DNA from 2 places in the Caballeronia sp. LZ001 genome. Region 1 is predicted to be linked to the other one. Evidence: riboswitches for the same ligand, from Rfam matches in the RefSeq annotation. Region 1 holds a riboswitch; the other holds the start of a gene.
The links. Region 1 has a riboswitch for cobalamin ahead of cobW (cobalamin biosynthesis protein CobW). Riboswitches for the same ligand answer to the same signal wherever they lie in the genome.
Positions count from the first base shown of each region.

Region 1 (11,443 bases):
AATCGGCAAGCGTGGTCGCGGCAATGGCATCGGCGGCGCGGTCGAGACGCGCATCCAGGTCCGCCACTTCCCGCGCTTGAGTGAGGCCAAGGTGACGTTCGGGTAGCGCGATATCGTCCGCGTTCGAAAAATGACCGCAATAGCGCAGCCCTTCGGGGATGGCTTCGGCCAGCATCTGTGCATGGCGCGCAGACGCCACGCGATTTGCAAGCACGCCATGAAACGGCACATCGGGCCGATAACGCGCAAGTCCGAACGCAAGCGCGCCGAAGGTTTGCGCCATGCCATGCGCGCCGATTACCGCGAGCACGGGCACATTGAACGCAGCGGCGAGATCGGCGCTGCTCGGCGTGCCATCGAAGAGGCCCATTACGCCTTCGATCAAAATAAGGTCGGCTTCCTTGGCGGCCGCGGAAAGCATCGCGCGGCACGCTTCCAGTCCGACCATCCAAAGATGCAGCGAATAAACGGGCGACCCGCATGCCCGCTCGAGAATCATCGGATCGAGAAAATCCGGCCCGGTCTTGAAGACGCGCACGCGCCTGCCTTGCCGCGTGTGATGACGTGCAAGCGCGGCCGTCACCGTGGTCTTGCCTTGATGCGACGCGCTCGCGCCGATGAAGAGTGCGGGACAGTCTGCCATTGCGTCAGAACTCGACGCCGCGTTGCGCCTTGACGCCCTGCTCGCGATAAGGGTGCTTTACGAGGCGCATTTCGGTGACGAGATCGGCTATTTCTATAAGCTCATCGGCCGCGTGTCGTCCCGTCACGACGACATGCAGCATGGCCGGCCGTGCCTTGAGCACGCCGAGTATTTCCTCAAGCGGCAAATATTCGTACTTGAGCACGGCATTGAGCTCGTCCAGCACGACCATCTGATACTCGCCGCTTTGGATCATGCGTCGTGCTTCGTCCCATCCCTTGCGCGCCGTGGCGATGTCCGCCTCGCGATTTTGCGTGTTCCACGTATAGCCATCGCCCATCGTCACGAAATCGCAATGCGCGATTGCGCCAAGGAAATCGCGTTCCGACGTATGCAGCGCGCCTTTGATGAATTGCACCACGCCGAGTTTCATGCCGTGCCCGAGCACGCGCATGGCCATGCCGAATGCAGCGGTGGTCTTGCCTTTGCCGTTGCCGGTATTGACGATCAACAGGCCCTTTTCATGGTCGGCGGCGGCCTGCTTTTTCTCGTGGCCTTCCTTGCGCCGCTGGGTCATGCGCAAATGCGATTCGGTATCGGTTTTCATGCTTGCTTCTTCGATGGTGTCTCTGCAATAGCGACCGTCACGCCGCCCGCGATAGTCTTGTGCACGACGAGCCGGCCGCCGCTGGCAATGAGCGCGCAAGGCTCGCATACGCCGTCGACACTCAAATGCCGCCTCGCCTGCGATAAGAATTCCCCAGGCGCGCGCTCGATTTGATCGGCGCTAAAGAAATCCACGCGCAATTGATGACGCTCGCAAAATGCGAGCAATCCTGCTTCGTCTTTCTTAGCGTCGATGCTTGCCACGCTGACGATATCGGCAAATGCGAGCGTGCCAAGCGCACCACGCACAGCGCGTTCTATTGCTTCGGCGCTTACGCCGCGGCGGCAGCCGATGCCGATGACGAGCGCGGCGCTCATGCTAAACGAAGCCAATTCATGGAGGTCGACTTGAAAAGCCTTAAGGCGGAGGAAAGATACCATACCGGACGCTTAGGCAGGCACCATGCTTTCTTGACGCCTAACCCCGCTAGCCCTAGACTTTCAATAGTTCAGGTGCTCGCGCGCCAAGTCTTTAGCGCGCAGTTGAACGGGAAACAGGAAGCGCGCGTTCAGGCGAACGCAAGCCAACCTGTGCTGCCCCCGCAACGGTAAGCGAAAGCCACGCATGACATGCGCGGCAAGCCGGTTTCAAAGCCACTGTGCTAGGCGTTCAAAGCGTCCGGCGCGGGAAGGCGAAGCGGCTATTTTCGTCAGCCCGGATACCGGCCAGAATTACCGAAGGGATTTCCTTAGCCGCGGGGTTGCGGCGTATCCCCAGATCCACCGAGTCGTGCGCTTTTCCATGTCCATGCCGCTGCAAAGGTCGAATAGACCGCATCGCGCACACCATCACGCATAGGGCGCACGCATCAATCAAGCACGGAGCAACGATGCAAACGCGCAAGATCCCCGTCACGGTCGTGACCGGCTTCCTCGGCAGCGGCAAAACCACGCTGATGCGGCACATTCTTTCGAACGCGCAGGGCAAGCGCATTGCGGTCATCGTCAACGAGTTCGGCGAGCTCGGTATCGATGGAGAAATTCTCAAGGGCTGCGGTATCGGTTGCGACGACGAAGCAGGTTCCGCCGAACGCAATCTCTATGAACTCGCGAACGGTTGCTTGTGTTGCACCGTGCAGGAAGAGTTTTATCCGGTGATGGAGCAACTGCTTGAACGGCGCGACAGGATCGATCACGTGTTGATCGAAACGTCCGGGCTTGCCTTGCCCAAGCCGCTCGTGCAGGCCTTCAACTGGCCGTCCATCAAGAACGCCTTCACCGTGGACGCGGTCGTTACCGTGGTCGACGGTCCGGCTGCGGCAAGCGGTCAGTTCGCGGCAAATCCTATCGCCGTCGATGCGCAGCGCAAGGCCGATCCGAATCTCGATCACGAATCGCCGTTGCATGAGTTGTTTGAAGACCAACTGTCGTCGGCGGATCTCGTCATCGTCAACAAGACCGATCTCATGGATGCCGCCGCGTTGAGAAAGGTCGATGCGCTCGTGCGCCCCGAGATTCCGCCCGAAGTGAAGATCGTTCCCGCGCAGATGGGCAAACTCGACGTGCATGCGCTGCTCGGCTTGCAATCCGCATCGGAAGAGACCATTCATCTGCGGCACGACCATCATGGCTCGCCCGACGAAGACGGTCATGCGGATCATCATCACGACGAGTTCGATTCCGTGGTGGTCGCAGCGGATGTCGAGTCGCGCGAACAGCTGCTTGCGGCACTGCACGTGCTGGTGGAAAAGCACACGATTTACCGTGTGAAGGGCTTCGCGGCGTTGCCGGGTGCCGCCATGCGGCTCGTCGTGCAAGGCGTGGGGCGACGCTTCGACAGTTACTTCGACAGGCGCTGGAACGAGGGCGAGGCATCGAGTCGCTTCGTGCTTATCGGCGAGGACCTCGACCGCGAAACGCTGCAACGTGCCTTCGTTTCCGCGTTGCAGAACTTACCCGTGCAGGCCTGAGCGATGCATCTGCTGCGCACGACTCCGGGAGGCTTCGTCGACGACGCCGCAGGCGTGATGCGGATCGAGCAGACGCGCGCACCCATCGTCGTGCTCAGTTCGGCCGATACCACGCTCGCGCTGCTCGCAAGCGTCTTTCCGCGTCTCGGCCCCGGCTTTCCGGAAGTGCGGCTCGCAAATCAATCGTTCCTGCGCCAGAACGCTTCGGTCGACTTTTATGTCGACGACATTCTGCGTCATGCAAAGGTCGTCATCGTCGATCATCTCGGCGGCGAATCGTATTGGCCCTACGGTATCGAGCGTCTCGTCGCTTTGGCAAAGCGCGAAAAGCAAATGCTCGCCATGTTTTCGGGCGATCTTGCGGAAGACCCGAATCTCATCGGCAAGAGTACGGCCGATGCCGCGTTCTGCCGCGACCTGTCGCGCTATTTACGTGAAGGCGGCGCGCGCAATGCCGAAGAGTTTCTACGCGCCATTGCGCATCGCGCGTTCGGTTGGGGACGCGAAGCGCACGCGCCGAGCGCGTTGCCCGCGGTCGCGATCTATCACCCCGAGCGCGAAAGCGCTTCTAGCGACGATTGGCGCGAACGCTGGACCGAAGGCGCGCCGGTGGTTGCCATTCTTTTCTATCGCGCGCACCTTCAATCAGGCAACACCGCTGTGTTCGATGCATTCATCGAAGCGCTCGAACGCGAGGGCATGAATCCGCTGCCCATTGCGATTGCATCGCTCAAGGAAAGTCTGAGCCGCGAAGTAGTGGAGCGTTTGTGCGCGCAGCATGGTGCATCGCTCGTGCTCAATACCACGGCGTTCGCTGCGGGCGTGATCGGAGAAAGCGAAGCATTCGAAGTGGCCGGCGATGCGCCCGTGATGCAAGTGATCTTGAGCGGGGGCAATCGCGATGACTGGCAGAAGGACAATCAAGGCCTGAATTCGCGCGATGTCGCCATGCACGTGGCGCTCCCCGAGGTGGATGGCCGTATCATCACGCGAGCGGTGAGCTTCAAGGGGCTTGCTTATCGATGCCCGCATACGCAGGTCGACGTGGTGCGTTATAAAGCCGATACCGAGCGCCTGCGCTTCGTCGCCGAACTCAGCGCGCGCTGGTGCAAGCTCAGACATACGCCGAACGAGCGCAAGCGCATCGCGCTCGTCTTGGCGAATTATCCGGCGAGCGAAGGGCGCATTGGCAACGGCGTGGGACTGGACACGCCGGCATCGGCCATCAACATCTTGCAGTTGCTCGAGCGTGAAGGCTATCGCTTAGACCAGATTCCCGAACATGGCGATGCGCTCATCGAAGCGCTTACGCGAGGCGTGACGAACGACCCTGTCGTGCGCGATCTTCGCCCGGCCCTGCAAAGTCTTGCGCTCGAAGATTATCTCGATGCCTATCGCGCGTTGCCGCTGGATGCACGGCAAGCACTGGAAAATATATGGGGCGCGCCTGAAGACGATCCGACGATACGGCGCGGCCGCTTCATGATTGCAGGCTTGCGTTGCGGTGAAGTGTTCATCGGCATTCAGCCTTCGCGCTCGCGCGAGCGCAACGATTATGCGAGCTATCACGATGCCGAGCTCGTGCCGCCGCATGCGTATCTCGCGTTTTATTTTTGGTTGCGCTTGCGTTTCCAGGCCGATGCGCTCGTGCATGTCGGCAAGCATGGCAACCTCGAATGGCTGCCGGGCAAGAGCGTTGCGTTGTCGGCATCGTGCTGGCCCGATCTCATTCTCGGTCCCATGCCGCATCTCTATCCCTTCATCGTGAACGATCCGGGCGAGGGAAGTCAGGCCAAGCGTCGCGCGCAGGCGGTCATCATCGACCATCTGATGCCGCCGCTCACGCGAGCCGAAAACTATGGGCCGCTGCAGGATCTCGAACGACAAGTGGACGAATACTACGAAGCGCTCATGGTCGATACGCGCCGCGCGAAGCTGCTGCGCAAGTCCATCCTCGCGAACATCGTCGAGAACAGGTTGCATGAGGAACTCGGGCTCGACGCACCGCGCGACTTGCAAGGCGAAGACACGCTGCTTACGCGTGCCGATGCCTATCTGTGCGAACTCAAGGAAGCGCAGATACGCGATGGCTTGCATGTGTTCGGCGTATCGCCCGAAGGCGTGCAAAGGCGCGATACGCTGCTCGCATTGGGCCGTTTTCCGACCGGCGACGGACGCGGCGCGAATGCAAGTCTCATCACGGCCATGGCGCGCGATCTCGCGCTCGGTGAAGCGTTCGATCCGCTCGATGCCGACTGGGCGGCGCCATGGAATGGACCTCGCCCCGACGCGCTTCAAAACGCGGTCGACGCGCCTTGGCGGCATCATGGCGATACACGCGAACGCCTCGAATCGTTAGCATTGCAACTATTTCAAGGCGATGCCGAATCGCCGGGGCCGCAAACGACGCTGGTGCTCGAACGCTTGCAAGGCGATGTGCTCGCGCGTCTTGACGCGTGTGGTCCGCAAGAGCTCGAGCAACTGAAGCGCGGGCTTGAGGGCCGCTTCGTGCCGCCTGGTCCGAGCGGTTCTCCATCGCGCGGCAGACCGGACGTGTTGCCTACCGGACGCAATTTTTATTCGGTCGACACACGCGCATTGCCGACGCAGGCCGCATGGTCCATCGGCCTCAAGTCGGCCAATCTGCTGGTGGAAAGACACGTGCAGGATCACGGCGATTTCCCGCGCGCCATCGGCCTTTCCGTGTGGGGCACGGCGACCATGCGCACTGGCGGCGACGATATGGCCCAGGCGTTCGCACTGATCGGCGTACGGCCGAAGTGGGCGGCGGGAAGCAATCGCGTGACGGACTTCGAGATACTGCCAATCTCCATCTTCAACCGGCCGCGTATCGACGTTACCTTGCGCGTATCGGGGTTCTTTCGCGACGCCTTCGCCAATCTCATGCATCTTTTCGATGCGGCGGTGCAAGCCGTCGCCGAACTCGAAGACGAGTCCGAGGATATCAATCCGATTCGCGCGCGCGTCATGCGTGAGCGCGATGAACTGATCGGTCGCGGTATGAATGCGAAAGAAGCGCGGCAACGTGCAGGCTGGCGCGTGTTCAGCACAAAGCCGGGCGCGTATGGCGCGGGCTTGCAGGAACTGATCGATGCGAAGCAATGGCAGAGCGACGCCGATCTCTCGGCCGCGTATCAAAGCACGGGAGGCTATGCGTATTCGCAGGCGCAAGACGGCGTGGATGCGCGAGCGAGCTTCGGCACGCGGCTTTCCGCGCTCGATGTCGTGCTTCAGAATCAAGATAACCGCGAGCACGATCTGCTGGACTCGAACGACTACCATCAGTTTCAGGGCGGCATGGTCGCGGCCGTGCGTTATCTTTCGGGCCTGCAACCGCAGGCGTATAACGCGGATCATAGCAATCCCGCCGCGCCGCGCGTGCGGACCTTGAACGAAGAGATTGCACGCGTGGTGCGCTCGCGCGTGGTCAATCCAAAATGGATCGACGGCGTCAAGCGTCACGGCTACAAAGGCGCATCCGAACTCGCTGCAACGGTGGATTATCTTTATGGATACGACGCCACGGCGCGCGTCGTATCGGATCATCAATACGCGCTCGTTACCGACGCTTACGTGAACGACGCAGACACGCGCGAGTTCATCACGCAGCACAATCCACACGCGCTCCAATCGATATGCGAGCGTCTGCTCGAAGCCATGGAGCGCGGTTTATGGCAAGAGCCGGGCGGCTATCGCGCTGACGTGACGCGCCATTTGCTCGATGTCGAACTGCAACTCGAAGGCCGACAGACTTGAACCCGAACGACGCTGATTTTCCGGTGTTTCCCTTTACCGCGCTCGTCGGGCAGGAGGCCTTGCAGCAGGCGCTCGTGCTCGCGGCTATCGATCCGGCGCTTGGCGGCGTGCTCGTCAGCGGCCCACGCGGAACGGCGAAGTCCACTGCCGCACGCGCGCTTGCCGAGCTATTGCCCGAAGGCCGGCTCGTCACGCTGCCGCTCGGCGCAAGCGAAGAGCAGTTGATCGGCACGCTCGATATTCAAAGCGCCTTGCGCGACGGCGGCGTGACCTTTTCGCCGGGCTTGCTTGCAAAAGCGCATCTCGGCGTGCTCTATGTCGATGAAGTGAATCTGCTGCCCAACCCGCTCGTCGATCAGTTGCTGGATGTCGCAGCAAGCGGCGTGAACGTCATCGAGCGCGATGGTATTTCGCATCGGCATGAAGCGCGTTTCGTATTGATCGGCACGATGAATCCCGAAGAAGGCGAATTGCGTCCGCAATTGCTCGATCGCTTCGGGCTCGCGGTCGAATTGAACAATTGCTTCGATGCGAGCGTGCGGCAACGGATCGTCAGGGCGCGGCTCGCGTTCGATATGGATGCTGAAGCATTCTGCGCACGCCATGCCGACGCACAGTCCGCGCTAGCAGAACGCATTCATGCAGCACGTGCCGTGCTATTCGCGCTCGATCCGGACGACGCGGTGCATGCGCGCGTGAGCGCGCTTTGCATCGCCGCCCACGTGGATGGCTTGCGCGCCGATCTCGTGATGCTGCGTGCGGCGAGAGCGCTCGCGGCATTCGAAGGCGCGAGCAACGTGCAGACGCTTCATGTCGATCGCGTGGCCGACGCCGTGCTGAAGCATCGACGACGCGAGGCCGATGCATCGCAAGGCGAAGCGCCGCAGCAGCCCGCCCCGCGCGATAACGGCAGCACGAATGAAAGCGATTGGGGCTACATGCCGCCCGAGCCAGCAGGCACGGCGAAGGTCAAGCAAGTCAGACCGCTTGCCGCAAAAAAAGCCTGAGCCATCGGAGACACGAAGCGGATGCTCAAGAGCATCGTCTTCGATGGCGTGAAGCGCGGGCACGCGGTCGCATGACCGGTCGCGAAGGCGATGAAAGCACCACGCTCGACTGGATATCGACGCTACGCGCGAAACGTGCCGAGCGTCTCGATGCACGGCATCTTCGCTATCGACGTGTGCAGGGCGAAGCGGCGTCGTTGCATTGCTTTCTTCTCGATTGCTCGGGATCGATGCTCACGGGTGAACGGCTCGCGCGTGCCAAGGGCTTGTTGATTGCGTTGTTCGATCGGGCTTATCGTGAGCGTGCGGAAATTGCGCTCGTATGTTTCGGTGGCGGGCGTGCGGAAGTGCGTCGTCAGCCGGGCGCCGCGCATTGGTGGAACGAGCGCTGGGTGAGGCCTATCGGTGGCGGTGGTGGCACGCCGCTGGCGTTGGGTCTTTCGAGTGCGCAGACCGTGCTTGCACGAGCCGCGCGTCGAAGACCCGCGCAGCGTCGCTGGCTATGGGTGCTGACCGATGGCCGCACGAACGAGACGCCCGCGCCGCCGCAGTGCGCGGACCGCGTCGTGCTGGTGGACTTCGATGAAGGGCAATTCGGAGTCGGGCAAGCGAGCACGTTGGCGCTACGCTGGGCGGCGGAGTACTTTCATGCGAGCGAACTGAGCGCGGACTTGCGATAGCCTGCGCGTGTCATTCATACCATCGCGGCGTATAAACCCATGCGCCATCGCCGATCACGCGCGTGGTCGATGATCCGACGATCACCATCGTTCGCATGTCCACCATCGTGCTGTCCAACTCGCCAAGCGTCATGATGCGAAGCGTCTCGCCCGCGCGTCCCACATCGCGCCCGAGCACGACGGGCGTTTTGGCATCGCGATGCTGCTTCACGATTTCGATCGCGCGATCGAATTGCCAGGGCCGTGCCTTCGATAGTGGGTTGTAGAACGCAATGACGAAATCGGCCTGACCCGCATGCGCAATGCGTTTCTCGATGACGCCCCACGGCTTCAAATTGTCCGATAGCGACAAAACGCAGAAGTCATGGCCGAGCGGTGCGCCCGCACGCGCCGCCGTGGCAAGCGACGCCGATACGCCCGGCACGATCTCGAGTTTCACGGCATGCCATGACGCGTTCGCTTCCTTGTCGAGTGCTTCGAGCACGGCTGCCGCCATGGCGAACACGCCCGGATCGCCCGACGATACGACCACGACCCTGCGTCCCTCGCTTGCCAGTTCGAACGCATGTCGCGCGCGCTGCAACTCTTCGCGATTGTCCGTCATATGCGCGCGTTGATCGGCGCGAAACGGGCCTGCCATGCGCACGTAGGTTTCGTAACCGAGCACGTCTTCTGCGGCACGAAGCGCGGCTTTCGCGGCGGGCGTCATCATCTCGGAGCTGCCGGGACCGAGACCGATCACGGTCAACCTGCCGCGTGCACGGCCTATCGCCTGCGCATCGACGGGCGCGTTCGCGACGTGCAATGCAACGTCGCCGTTATGCGAAACGTCGAAAGGCGGGGCGTAGCTGAAACGCAATGGCACGTCGAGCGCTTGCGCGGCATCGGCGAGACGTTGCGATGTCATTGCGTGCGTGGGCGCGACCAGCACAGCGAGTGCGAGCGGCGCGAGGCTTCGTGCTTGAAGTGTCTTGCGTACGCATTCGGCTACATCGCCGTTCGTCGCGTCGTCTTCGATCCATGCAATCACACAACGTGGATGAATCACGAGACTGTGTTCATCGTGGGCGCTTTCGGGCGTGATGCGGATGGCGCGCAACGCATCGTCGGCGCGAGGAAGGGCTGCCTGATCGAGCCACGGTGCGTGGCCTTCCACGCGCGTCGTTGCTCCGCCAAGCAAGTCGGACACGAAGCGCTTGCCGCGTTCGATATCCGCCAGTACGTAGCCTTCGGGCGGCGCAAGCAGACATTGACCGAAGCGTAATTCGCCGCTCGTCGTGATGGCCGGTACGATACCGAGCATCTGGCCGATATCACGCGCAAGCATGTTCACGCCGCTCATGCCGCCGAGCAGCGGCACGACCGCGCTGCCGTCCTGCGCGACAGCGAGCACCGGCGGCTCCGCGCCCTTATCCGCAAGCGACGCTGCCAGCGCGCGAATTACGATGCCTGCTGAACACAGTGCGACGATTGGCGAGCCTGCCGCGTAGAGTGCCCGCACGTGCGCGCCGAAGTCGTCGAAGGAGACGTCCACGTTCACGCGACTAGCGAGTCCATGAACGAGCGATCCCGGACGACACGCCTGAATCTTGCGCGCGATAGTCAGCGCACCGTTGCCGAGCACGACGATGGCAAGCGGCTTCGCTAAGTCTATGCGCTCCATTTCGTCCCCGGCACGACCAACAGCGAGAAGTAGGGCGATGCCATTGGATCGACTTCGTTCAGCGGCACGATGCGTTGATTCGCCATCGTCGCGCGTTCCACATACAACGCGCGTTTGTCGAGCCCGAGTTCCGCCAGCACACGACGCACTTTGTCGAAGTTGCGGCCGAGCTTCATAATGACGGCGGCATCGCTCGTCGCCAGCTTTCGTTTTAGTTCGGCTTCCGAAAGAACGCCCGATAGCACCGCAAGGCTCTGATTACGATAAACCAGTGGCACGCCAAGCACTGCGACGCCGCCCAGCATCGAACAGACGCCGGGCACGACTTCTGCCTCGAAGCGCGCGGCAAGGCGATCGTGCAGATACATGTACGAGCCGTAGAAGAACGGATCGCCTTCGCAGATCACCGCCACGTCGCGGCCGGCTTCGAGATGATCCGCAATGGCGAGCGCGCATTCATCGTAGAACGCGCTGATGATCGTCTCGTAGCAAAGCGGCGGTTCGAGCGCTTCCGTCGTCACGGGATAGACGAGCGGCAAGCGCGTCTGCGTGTCTTCGAGATGAGATTCGATGATGCCGAACGCGTTGCCCTTCTTCCCCTTCGCGACAAAATACGCGACCACGGGCGCCGCCTTGAGCAGCTTCAACGCCTTCACCGTGATGAGATCGGGATCGCCCGGACCGACGCCCAGACCATGGAGTCTTCCGCTCATCACTCGGCCTCCGATGCGAGCGCATTCACGGCGGCCGCCGCCATCGCGCTGCCGCCGCGTCGTCCGAGCAACGCGACGAAAGGAATGCCACGGCTGTCGGCGGCAAGCATGGCTTTCGATTCCGCCGCGCCTATAAAGCCCACCGGAAAGCCGAGAATGAGCGCGGGCTTCGGTGCGCCGTCGTCGATCATGTCGAGTAGATGAAAGAGCGCAGTGGGCGCATTGCCGATTGCGACGATCGCACCCGCAAGATCGGGCCGCCATAGTTCGAGTGCGGCAGCGGAGCGCGTGTTGTGCATCGCACGGGCGCGTTCCGGCACGGAGGCATCGCCGAGCGTGCAGATCACGCGATTATTCGCGGGAAGGCGCGCGCGCGTGATGCCT
Region 1 covers NZ_JARTVX010000004.1:1,323,779-1,335,221, forward strand. The annotation lists gene P9292_RS16815 (cobyrinate a,c-diamide synthase) at 1-643, opposite strand, end outside; gene cobO (cob(I)yrinic acid a,c-diamide adenosyltransferase) at 648-1,250, opposite strand; gene P9292_RS16825 (cobalamin biosynthesis protein) at 1,247-1,627, opposite strand; cobalamin riboswitch at 1,744-1,995, shown strand; gene cobW (cobalamin biosynthesis protein CobW) at 2,140-3,219, shown strand; gene cobN (cobaltochelatase subunit CobN) at 3,223-6,996, shown strand; gene P9292_RS16840 (ATP-binding protein) at 6,993-8,003, shown strand; gene P9292_RS16845 (VWA domain-containing protein) at 8,075-8,683, shown strand; gene cobJ (precorrin-3B C(17)-methyltransferase) at 8,694-10,346, opposite strand; gene P9292_RS16855 (precorrin-2 C(20)-methyltransferase) at 10,334-11,059, opposite strand; gene P9292_RS16860 (precorrin-8X methylmutase) at 11,059-11,443, opposite strand, start outside.

Region 2 (11,443 bases), 1.2 Mb from region 1:
GCACCGTGAGCAACGCGATCGTCAGGCAGGCGAATTTCCAGTCGATGACAAAGAGCCACGGCACGCCGAAGGTCATCGCAATCAGAAACGAGCCCGCGCTCATGCGCTGTGCGACTGGCTTCGCTTTGCCCTCGGCGCGCACATAGTCGAGCGTGACGAGATAGCTGATGGCGAAAACGCGGCTCGCGGCGTGCGCGGCGATCAGCAACCATGCGGCAATAAGCGGCGGCGTGCTCGCAAGCGTCTGCCACTTGAGCGCCAGTGCAATGACGAGCGCAATCGCGCCGAACGCCCCGATGCGCGAGTCATGCATGATGCGCAACACGTCATCGCGCGTATAGCCGCCGCCGAAGGCATCGGCGCAATCGGCAAGACCGTCTTCGTGGAACGCGCCGGTCAGCACGAGCGTGGCGGCCATCGACAGCAACACGGCAACGCCCAACGGAAGCACGCGCAACGCCGCAAGCAGGACGAGCGCGGCAACACCGCCGACCATCACGCCGACGAGCGAAAAATATCGCGCCGCCGCGTTCAAATAAGCGCGCTCGAAGCCAACCCAACGCGGCACCGGCACGCGCGTGAAGTAACCGAGCGCGGTGAAGAAGTAGCGCAATTCGTCGAGCGGACGGGTCATTGTGGCAAGCGGGTCGAGACGCCCGCGCGCCTGAACGCAGTGACGCGCCCCGACCTCGCGCAGCGCTTGCGGATGATGCTCATCGCCGTCACTCTCGCTTGTCCGTGACACCCGCCGCCTCGAAGCTCGCCATCTCATCGACGAACGCCACGGCCGCGCGCAGGATCGGCAACGCGAGCGCCGCGCCCGTGCCTTCGCCAAGCCGCATGTCGAGTTGCAACAGCGGCTCCGCATGCAGATGCGCGAGCATGCCCCGATGCCCCGCCTCGTTCGACGCATGCGCGAACACGCAGTAGTCGAGCACCTCGGGTGCGATCTTCGCCGCGACGAGCAGGCCGGAAGTCGCGATGAAGCCATCGACGAGAATCGTCATGCCCGCGTCCGCCGCAGCGAGACACGCACCCGCGATCATCGCGATCTCGAAGCCGCCGAACGTCGCGAGCGTGTCGATTGCATCGCCTTCGGCCGCATGCAACGCGAGCGCTCGGCCAAGCACGTCGCGCTTGTGCGCAAGGCCGCGATCGTCGAGACCCGTGCCGCGTCCGACGCATTCGCCAATGGGCACACCGCACAGACGGCTCATCAGGCACGCCGCCGCCGACGTGTTCGCAATCCCCATCTCGCCGAAGCCGATCACGTTCGTGCCGAGCGCCGCGTGATGCCGCACACGCGCCGCGCCGCGCGCGATGCCTTCGAGCGCGGTCTCGCGCGACATCGCCGCTTCCTTCGCGAAGTTGCGCGTGCCGAGGCCGAGCGACAGACGCTCGTAGCCGCTATCGATGGGAATCGGTGTCGCCACGCCCGCATCGACCACTTCGAGCGTCATGCCGACCGAACGCGACAGCGCGTTGATCGCCGCGCCGCCCGCCAGAAAATTCGCGACCATCTGCGCGGTCACTTCTTGCGGATACGGACTCACGCCCTCAGCCGCGATACCGTGATCGCCCGCAAACACGATCATCGCCGGGCGCTCGATGCGCGGCTTCGTCGTGCGCTGAATCACGCCCATTTGCAGCGCGAGCGTTTCGAGCCGACCGAGGCTGCCCGGCGGCTTCGTTTTCGTATCGATGATGCGTTGCAGTTCGGCTTCGCGCGAACGGTCTGGCGCGCGGGGCGTGGGCAAGTCGTGGGCGTTTGACATCGGCAATCCTTCAGGTGCGTGCAACGGGAATGGACGGCACGAGCGCTTCGTGCTCGCCATCGCGAATCAAGGCTAGCGGATAGCCGGACGCGGCGCTCGCGCGTTCAGGCGTGAGCACGTCCGCGACGAGACCGGCGTGCGCGCCGCCCCTGCCATCGAGCAAAAGCGCGTGCGTCGAAAAGCGCCGCGCGAGATTGAGATCGTGACACGAGAAAATCACCGTGCGGCCCGACTTGCGCGCGGCGTCGGCCAGTACGTGCAGACAATCGATTTGATGATGCAGGTCCAGATGCGCGAGCGGTTCGTCGAGCAGCAAGAGCGGTGTGTTTTGGCACAGCACGGCGGCGAGCGTCACGCGTTGCCGTTCGCCGCCCGACAATGTCAGGACATCGCGCGAGGCGAACGATAGAAGACCGAGCGCATCGAGCGCGGCATGCGCGGCAGCGCGGTCTTCGGCGCTCTCCCAGCCCCAGCCCGTGACATACGGAAAGCGGTTCAGCAGCACGGTGTCGAGTACGGTCGCGCTGAAGGCATCGTGCGAGCTTTGCGGCATCAGCGAGCGCGCGCGTGCGAGATCCGCCGCGCGCCAGGATGCGAGCGCGCGGCCATCGAGCGATATCGCGCCTTCGGCCGGCTTTGTCAAACCCGCGAGCACGCCAATCAGCGTGGTCTTGCCCGCGCCGTTCGGCCCGGCTATGCACCACATCTCGCCCGCGCCGATACTTTGCGTGAGGTCTTCCACGAGCGTGCGTGCGCCCGCGCGCAAGCTGACGTGTTCGATATGCAGGGTCATCGCGGTCTCGCCAGCAGCATCCACAGGAACATCGGCACGCCGACGAGCGCGGTCACCACGCCCACCGGCAATTGCGCGGGCGCGATCGCCGTGCGCGCGACGAGATCGGCGCTCATTACCGCGAGGCCGCCCGCCAGCGCCGACGCCGGCACGAGCATGCGCTGATCGTTGCCGAACGCGAGCCGCAATAAATGCGGCACGACGAGCCCAACGAAGCCGATGGTGCCCGCCGTCGTGACAGCCGCCGCTGCCGCAAGCGATGCGACGAGATACACCGACAGCCGCACGCGCGAGACAGGCACGCCGAGCGAACGCGCGGCCGTATCGCCACGCAACAGCACGTTGAGTCGCGGCGCGAGCGGCACGACGACGATCATCGCGACGACGAGCGCGATCAGCGCGGGCCACGGCGTCGCTGCGCCGTTCAGGTCGCCCGTCAGCCAGAAGATCATCCCGCGCAAGCGATTTTCCGGCGCAATGCTGAGGATCAACGTGATGAGCGCGCCCCAGCCCGCCGCTATCACGACGCCTGTCAGCAGAAGACGCGGCGAGGCATCGCGATCGCCGTGCCACAGGTCGCGTCGCGCGAGTCCAAGCACCAGCACGATGGATGCGAACGCGCCCGCGCACGCCGCCAGATCGATGCCCCACCACGGCAGCGACGCGAGCATCGCCGTGAGTGCGAAGGTCGCCGCTCCGCCGGATACGCCGAGCACGTACGGCTCGGCCAGCGGATTGCGCAACAGCACTTGCAGCAGCGCGCCGGAAAGCGCGAGCAAGGCGCCCGAAGCAAAACCCGCAAGCGCGCGCGGCAAACGCAAGGTGAGCACGATGTCATCGGCGATATCGGGCGCGGCCGCATGCGCGTGCAGCAACGCCGCGATGGCGCGCGGCAAGGGCAACGCGACGCTGCCGAGCGCGAGCGACGCCACGAACACAAGCAACGCGGCAAGCCCGAGCGCAGCCCAGATGCCTAACGCGCGTTTCGCGTTCATCGCGCGGCGCAGGTCAACGGTGTCGCTCACGACGGGCGCCAGCCGAGCGTGACATAAGCGCCGCGCCTCGGCGTGTTGTACGAATAAGCCAGTTCATAGTTCCGGTCGAAGAGGTTGTCGACACGCGCGCTCACGTACCACGACTTCGTGATGTCATAACGCGCCGACAGATTCACGACGCCATAGCCCGCGAGCGTCGAATCGTAATCGCTGCGCGCACCGCTCACGATCCACTCGCCACCCACGCGCCAGCTTCCTATCGAGCGATGCGCGCTGAAACTCGCGAAACGCCGCGCACGGCGCGTCAGGTCCTGATTGCCGGTTTCATCGACGGGATTCTGGAACGTCACGCCCGCGCGCAAATCAGTGGCGCCGACATGCCCTGCCCACGATCCCTCGACGCCCTGCACCTTCGCGCGTCCGACGTTCTGCGCGATATAGAAGCCGCTGCCGTCCGATACGTAATCGATCAGATTCGAATAGCGCGTCTGAAACGCCGTCACGCGCAGCACGCCCACTTGGTCCGATGCGTACTGCAGCGCCGCTTCCACCGAATGACTGCGCTCGGGCTGAATGGACGGATTGCCGCTGAACGGATAGTAGAGATCGTCGAAGCTCGGCGCGCGGAACGACGCCGCGTAACTCGCGCTCGCGCGCCAGTGCGTGTCGATGTTGTACGCATAGCCCAGATAGTAGCTGTTCGCGCCGCCGAAATCGGAATACTGGTCGTGGCGCAGATTGGCCTGCACTTCGCTCGGACCGAAGCGTCCCACATAGCCCGCGTACACCGAATTCACGTGACGATCCGGCGCGCTGAACTGATCCGAATCGAGCGTCTGGTCGAGATGCTCGTAACCGAACAGGAGCTTGTGCGCCTCCGTCAGGCGAAAGTCGTTCTGCCACAGATACTGGCGATCCTCGGAATTGAAGCGGCTCGTATAGATGCCGTTCTGCTCGATGTTCGCGCGGTCCTGTCCCTGCGCGACCGTGAAATGCGTGGTCCACTGGTCCGTGATACGGCCGTTCGCAAACACCGATGTCGACCGCACGCGACTGTGCGAATCGTTGAGATCGCCGGGCAAGCCGTAGGCATCGTCGAAACTGTCGATGCCGTTCGACTGATAGAAGCGCACGCCCGCGTCCCATTTGTCGCCGAACTTGTGGCGCAGCGTGGCCGCGACGCTTTCGTTCAGATAACCGTTCGCGTTCGGATTGGCGTTGGGCGCGAGCGCGGGATCGATCGACGAGAAACCATCGGTCTTCTCGCGCGATACGTTGAAGCTGAAGGTCGTGCGGCCTTCGCTATCGAGCGCGCCGGAAACGCCCGCCGCTTGCCGCTGCGTGTGATAGCTGCCGTATTCCGTCTCGAAGTAGAAGCGCGGCGGATGCGCCTCGCCGTCTTTCGTGAAGATCTGCACGACGCCGCCGATCGCGCCCGAGCCGTACAGCGCCGACACGTTGCCGTTCACGACTTCGATGCGGTCGATCTGATCCGGCATGATCTGCGCAAGCTGCGCCGAGCCGAGCGATGCGGACTCCACACGCACGCCGTCGATCAAAACGAGCGATTGCGTCGAGGACGCGCCGCGTATGAACGCGCTTGCATTCGCTCCCGGGCCGCCGTTGCGCGTCACCTGCACGCCGGGCGCAAGACCGATGACGCCGAGCGCGTCGTAGGCATTGCTATCGGCGATATCCTGGGCGTCGAAGAGCGAAGTCTGCGCGATCGTATCGGCGAGAGGTTGCACGGTGCGCGTCGCGGTCACGACGACGGGCGCGAGCGGCGGTTGCGAGGCTTCGTCCGCGAGCGCTTCATGAGCGAGCAGCCATGTGTTGAGGGCGACGAGCGCGGCGCGTTCGATCGTTTTGCGTCTGCCCGCGTGTCGGGCAAGTGGCGATACCATGCGTGAAATGTTCCCATGCGTAGGCTGGCGCGACCTCGCTCCCCGCAAGGCCAATGCGCGACGAGCGCGCTCGAATGCGAACAGACGAACGCGCTGAACAGTTGGCCGGTATCCGGGCTGGCGACACACCGTCCCGCCTTCCCACGCATGAAGCGCAGTGGCATCGACACGTTTTTCGCCTTGCCTGCGTCGAGCGGCGGATTCTTGCGAATCAGACAGACTCGCAAGCAAACTCACACGACGGCGCGGCGAAAAACGCGCAAGGGACGACTTGCAACTTGCGTTGCGGTCGCTTACCGTTGCGGGGGCAGCACAGGTTGGCGTGGCCTTGGCGGCGCCGCTTCCTGTTTCCCGTTTGACTGCGCCCGCAAAAGAATGCGGACGCGAGCACCAAAAGTGCGGCAAGTGTAGGAGCGCGATTCAGGACCGTCAAGAAACGACCCTGGCCGATCATCGCAAGACACACGGCTCACGACGAACCCAACTAGAACCCGCCGTCGCAACACATCGGCAGCGCCCGCGCTTTCCACACACGAATGCATCGCGATGCACGCATGATCGCGTGCTGTTACGTCTCGAAACGAGACAATTATCGGAAGCTCCGTTGAACCGCGCTAGAATGCGAGGTCTTTAGAGGACGCAGCACATGCTCAACGAACTCGAATTACTGTCAGGAAATATCGGCCGGCTGATCCAGATCAGCGAGCGGCACAATCAGGCGCGTCTCGCGCTTGAAGCACAAATCGAACAACTGCGTAGCGACTACGCGAACGTGCAGGCAGAGCTCGTGCAAATGCGCGAAGAGCGCGACACGCTGCAAGCCGAACGTGATTCCCTCTCGGCCAAGATCGACGACGCGCAGGTCCGCCTGAACGCGATCCTCGAAAAGTTGCCGCGCGGCAAGTCCGCGAATCATGCCGAGACGGAAAATCAGCTCGATCTTCTCGATGCCCGTTCTCACGATGTGCAAGCCGCGCACGAGCATGCGCACGCGGGAGAGCACAGCGAGCATCATCACGGAGAGAAGGCATGACGACCACGCAGATCGAAGTATCCATTCTCGGCCAGCAATATCGCCTCGCCTGTTCGCCGGAAACCGAAGGCGCGCTGCGTGAAGCGGTGGCACGCGTCGACGCTGAGATGAACAAGGTGCGCAATGCAAGCAACGTGCGCGGGCAAGACCGCATCGCGGTGATGGCCGCGCTTTCACTCGCTTCCGAATTGCTGAGGCTGCAAGAAAGCGTGCGTCATGGCGAGGCCTTCCCCGCCGAGGAAATTCGCCGCACGATGCACTCCATGAACGAACAGCTTGGTGCTGTCATCGCGCAGTATGAAGTGCAGTGACCGAAGTGCCGCGACGCCGCTCCTTGGCGAACGCTAATCGGTCGCGCGATGTCAATCGAAAAAAGAAACTGCGCAATTGGTGTCGAGAGGCTGCATTAGACATTCGATTGGTGTAGAGTGACTACTCCCTGCCTGGTTCGCCAAGGTCATATATTCCTTGAACCAATGCTACATTGGCACGGTTGTGGAAACTTGCAGCACGGGCGCGCGCGTCACTCTGTCTGATGTACCCGAAGTGTTGCTTACTGCGACCAATCTTGAACCCAGGTTCAGGATGCCGGCCTAGCGGCCGAGGTGGGGACCCTACTCCAGCGGCATCGGTTCATACCGATGCCGTTTGCTTTTGTCGAGCCCGTTTTACAACCCCGTTGCCGAATCCATCATGCGCTACTGGCTGATGAAGTCCGAACCGGACGAAGCGAGCATCGATCATCTCGCGCACGCGCCGAAGAAAACCCTCCCGTGGACGGGCGTGCGCAACTATCAGGCGCGCAACTTCATGCGCGACCAGATGCAAGTCGGCGACGGCGTGCTCTTCTATCATTCGAGTTGCCCGGAGCCGGGCATTGCGGGCATCGCCAAAGTCTGTTCGACGGCCTATCCCGATCCCACTCAGTTCGACGCCAAAAGCCCGTACTTCGACGCCAAGTCCACGCAGGAGACGCCGCGCTGGATGCTCGTCGATGTGCGCTTCGTCAAGAAGACGCCGTTGATTCCGCTCGCGACATTGCGCGAACACGCGGAACTCGCCGACATGCAAGTGCTGGCGCGCGGTAATCGGCTGTCGATCACGCCCGTGACCGAGGCGCAGTGGCGCTTCATAACCGAGCGTCTGGTCTAGGGCGCGCGAATCGTTCAAGGGAACTAAGGGAACTAAGGGAACGAACGAAGCGCCTAAGTGCGGTCGCGAATCACGCGATGCTCTTGCACTCGGAGTCCTTAGATGATCGACAAGAAAACCGCCGCCGCCCTCGCCTTCGTCGCGATGTCGAGCGCCGCGCTCACGCTTCCGCTTTCGGCCGCCGCTCAGACGGTAATCACCAATCCGCAGCCATCCGGCGTGCTTTCGCTATCCGCGCAAGCCAGCGCGCAAGTGCCGCAAGATGTCGTCAACATCACGCTGTTCTACGAGCAGGAAGCGGCCGATCCATCGTCGCTCACCACCACGCTCAATCAGCGCGCCGAAGCCGCATTGCGCGAAGCAAAAGGCGTCGACAACGTGACCGCGAAAAGCGGCTCGTTCACGGTTTATCCGAGCACGGATCGCGACGGCAAGATCTCCGCGTGGCGCGGCCGCACGGAGGTCGTGCTGGAATCGCACGACTTCGCGGCGGCGTCCAAGCTCGCGGGCAAGATGAGTAACGCCATGCAAGTCGGCAGCGTCGCGTTCTCGCTGTCGCCCGAAGCGCAGCGCGCCGCCGAGCAGAAGCTCTCGACTCAGGCCATCGAGTCGTTCCGCAAGGAAGCGCAGGCCGCGAGTCAGGCGTTCGGTTACGCCAACTTCACGATCCGCGAAGTGAACGTGGGCCACAGCGGCGCGGGTCCGCGCCCGGTGATGATGATGCAGGCCCGCTCGCTTGGCGCGGACGCGAAGGTCGGCGCGCCGATGGCGCTCGAAGCCGGCACGACGACGGTGACCGTCGACGTGTCGGGTTCGGTGCAAATGGGGCGATAACTGCTGTACCGGAGAACGCGGCGTGATTTACGCCGCGTTGCCGGACACGCGTTTCTGACGTTTGTACGCCCACACCATCATGACGATGCCCGCGACGATCATCGGCAGCGAGAGCCATTGGCCCATCGAAAAGCCGAGCGCGAGGAGTCCGAGATAATCATCCGGCTCGCGCGCGAATTCCACCGTGAAGCGCGCAAGCCCATAACCGATCAGAAACAACGCCGACACTGCGCCCACCGGCCGCGGTTTGCGCGCGAAGAGGTAGATCACCGCAAACAGCACGAGCCCTTCCAGCGCGATTTCATACAACTGCGACGGATGGCGCGGCAGCATGTGATAGCGCGAGAAAATCTCCGAGAGATTGTATTGCGCATCGAGCTGCGGATGCTTCGCGAGCCAGATGGCGTCGTCGTTGGTGGAATTCTGGAAGAGCATGGCCCAGGGCGCGGCCGGGTCGGTCACGCGGCCCCACAACTCACCGTTGATGAAGTTGCCGAGACGCCCCGCCGCCAGTCCGAGCGGCACCATCGGCGCGACAAAATCCGTCACTTGCAGCCACGTGCGCTTGCGCTGAAACGCGAACAGGACCATCGCGAGCGTCACGCCAAGAAAGCCGCCGTGAAACGACATGCCGCCTTCCCACACCTTGAAGATATCGAGCGGATGCGCGAAGTAATAACTCGCCTTGTAGAACACCACATAGCCAATGCGGCCGCCGAGAATCGTTCCGAGCACGCCGTAAAACAGCATGTCGTCGATGTCCTTGACGGTCCAGCCTTGCGCGGCGACATGCGGCAAGCGCAGACGCAATCTGCCGATGGCAATGGCCGAAATGAACGCAACGAGATACATGAGGCCGTACCAGCGCACGGCGAGCGGTCCGAGATGGATCGCGACGGGATCGAAATTGGGATGTATGAGCATCGTGTAATGGAAGAGCCAGGCGAACTTCAAAGGCGAATCATACGGCAACGACGGCAGCAGCCTGCGCGCGCACGATCTCGATGCGCCGGCTCAACACCGGACTCACTTCGGCCGCGCGCCACACGAGCCCGGTTTCGACCACGGGCCCCGGTTCCCGCAACGGGCGATACACCACGCCCGTGCGCCGCAGATGCCGCAACGACTGCGGCACGAGCGCGACGCCCATGCCCGGCGGACACGAGGCTCACGATGGTCTGCATCTGTATCGCCTCTTGTCCGATGCGCGGCGTCAAACCGGCCGCGCCGTAGCAGCCCATAATGATGTCATACAAACCCGGCGCGAGACGCCTTGGAAAGACGACGAGCGGCGCGCTGGCCAAGTCGTGCAGATCGACGGGCGTCTCCGTCCATTCGGCGGCGCCCTGCCCGAGTTCCTGCGCGGCATCCGTCGACATGGCGATGACGAGCGGCTCGCGCGCAATCGGCAGATACGAAAGCGTCATGGCGTGACGCGGCGGCAGCGGCGGAATCACGAGACCGGCATCGATACGGCCGGCCACGAGTTCGTCTATCTGAACGTCGCTGGTGGCTTCCGTGAGTTGCAGACGCACGCCTGGATAACGCGCATTGAATTCGCGCAGTAACGCTGGCAAAAGGCCGTAATCCGCCGTGGAGACGAACGCGAGCGAGAGCACGCCCGCCTCGCCGCGCGAAAGCGACTGCGCGAGCGGACGCAAGGCGTCGGCGGCGGCAAGCAGGCGGCGCACCTCGGGCAACAGATCGCGGCCAACCGGCGTCAGTTCGACCGTGCGCCGCGTGCGTTCGAACAGCACGACGCCGAGCGCGTCTTCCAGCGCACGGATGGCCTGCGAGAGCGGCGGCTGCGTCATGGCGAGGCGCGCGGCGGCGCGGCCGAAGTGCATCTCCTCGGCGACGGTCACGAAGTAGCGCAGCAGGCGGAGTTCGACTGGCATCGATATGTTTTGCGACTCAATAGACCCTGAATAATATATTGGACAGATACATCGACGACACTGCATTCTTCCTGCACCACACCAAGAACCACGATCCCCTCAGGAGGCAGCCATGCCCTTCAATCGCCGCTCGAAACACATCACGCAGGGCGTCGCACGTTCGCCCAACCGCTCGATGTACTACGCCCTCGGTTACAAGGAGGAAGACTTCGACAAGCCGATGATCGGTATCGCCAACGGTCACTCCACCATCACGCCGTGCAACGCGGGTCTGCAGCGTCTCGCCGATGCCGCCGTCGAATCCATTCGCAAGTCCGACGCGAATCCGCAAATCTTCGGGACGCCGACCATTTCGGACGGCATGTCGATGGGCACCGAAGGCATGAAGTACTCGCTCGTCTCGCGCGAAGTCATCGCCGACTGTATCGAAACGGCCGTGCAGGGACAGTGGATGGACGGCGTGGTCGTGATCGGCGGCTGCGACAAGAATATGCCGGGCGGCATGATCGGCCTCGCGCGCATGAACGTGCCGGGCATCTATGTGTACGGCGGCACCATTCGGCCGGGCAACTGGAAGGGCAAGGACCTGACCATCGTGTCGTCGTTCGAGGCGGTCGGCGAGTTCACGGCCGGGCGCATGTCGGAGGAAGATTTCAAGGGCGTCGAGAAGAACGCGTGTCCGTCGACCGGTTCGTGCGGCGGCATGTACACGGCCAACACCATGAGCTCCTCGTTCGAGGCGCTCGGCATGTCGCTGCTCTATTCCTCGACGATGGCGAACCCGGATCAGGAGAAGGTCGATTCCGCCGGCGAATCGGCGCGCGTGCTCGTCGAGGCCGTGAAGAAAGATCTGAAGCCGCGCGACATCATCAACAAGAAGTCGATTGAAAACGCCGTGGCGCTCATCATGGCGACGGGCGGTTCCACCAATGCCGTACTGCACTATCTGGCTATCGCGCATGCGGCGGAAGTCGAATGGAGCATCGACGACTTCGAGCGCATGCGCAAAAAAGTGCCGGTGATCTGCGACCTGAAGCCGTCGGGCCAATATGTCGCAAC
Region 2 covers NZ_JARTVX010000004.1:2,491,907-2,503,349, forward strand. The annotation lists gene P9292_RS22590 (adenosylcobinamide-GDP ribazoletransferase) at 1-634, opposite strand, end outside; gene cobT (nicotinate-nucleotide--dimethylbenzimidazole phosphoribosyltransferase) at 723-1,775, opposite strand; gene P9292_RS22600 (ABC transporter ATP-binding protein) at 1,786-2,568, opposite strand; gene P9292_RS22605 (iron ABC transporter permease) at 2,565-3,563, opposite strand; gene P9292_RS22610 (TonB-dependent receptor domain-containing protein) at 3,590-5,467, opposite strand; cobalamin riboswitch at 5,553-5,877, opposite strand; gene P9292_RS22615 (ATPase) at 6,114-6,500, shown strand; gene P9292_RS22620 (cell division protein ZapA) at 6,497-6,811, shown strand; RNA gene ssrS (6S RNA) at 6,934-7,116, shown strand; gene P9292_RS22630 (EVE domain-containing protein) at 7,194-7,652, shown strand; gene P9292_RS22635 (SIMPL domain-containing protein) at 7,755-8,486, shown strand; gene lgt (prolipoprotein diacylglyceryl transferase) at 8,514-9,410, opposite strand; partial or broken gene P9292_RS22645 (LysR family transcriptional regulator) at 9,448-10,384, opposite strand; gene ilvD (dihydroxy-acid dehydratase) at 10,497-11,443, shown strand, end outside.
Region 2: another riboswitch for cobalamin. It lies ahead of P9292_RS22610 (TonB-dependent receptor domain-containing protein); the one in region 1 lies ahead of cobW (cobalamin biosynthesis protein CobW).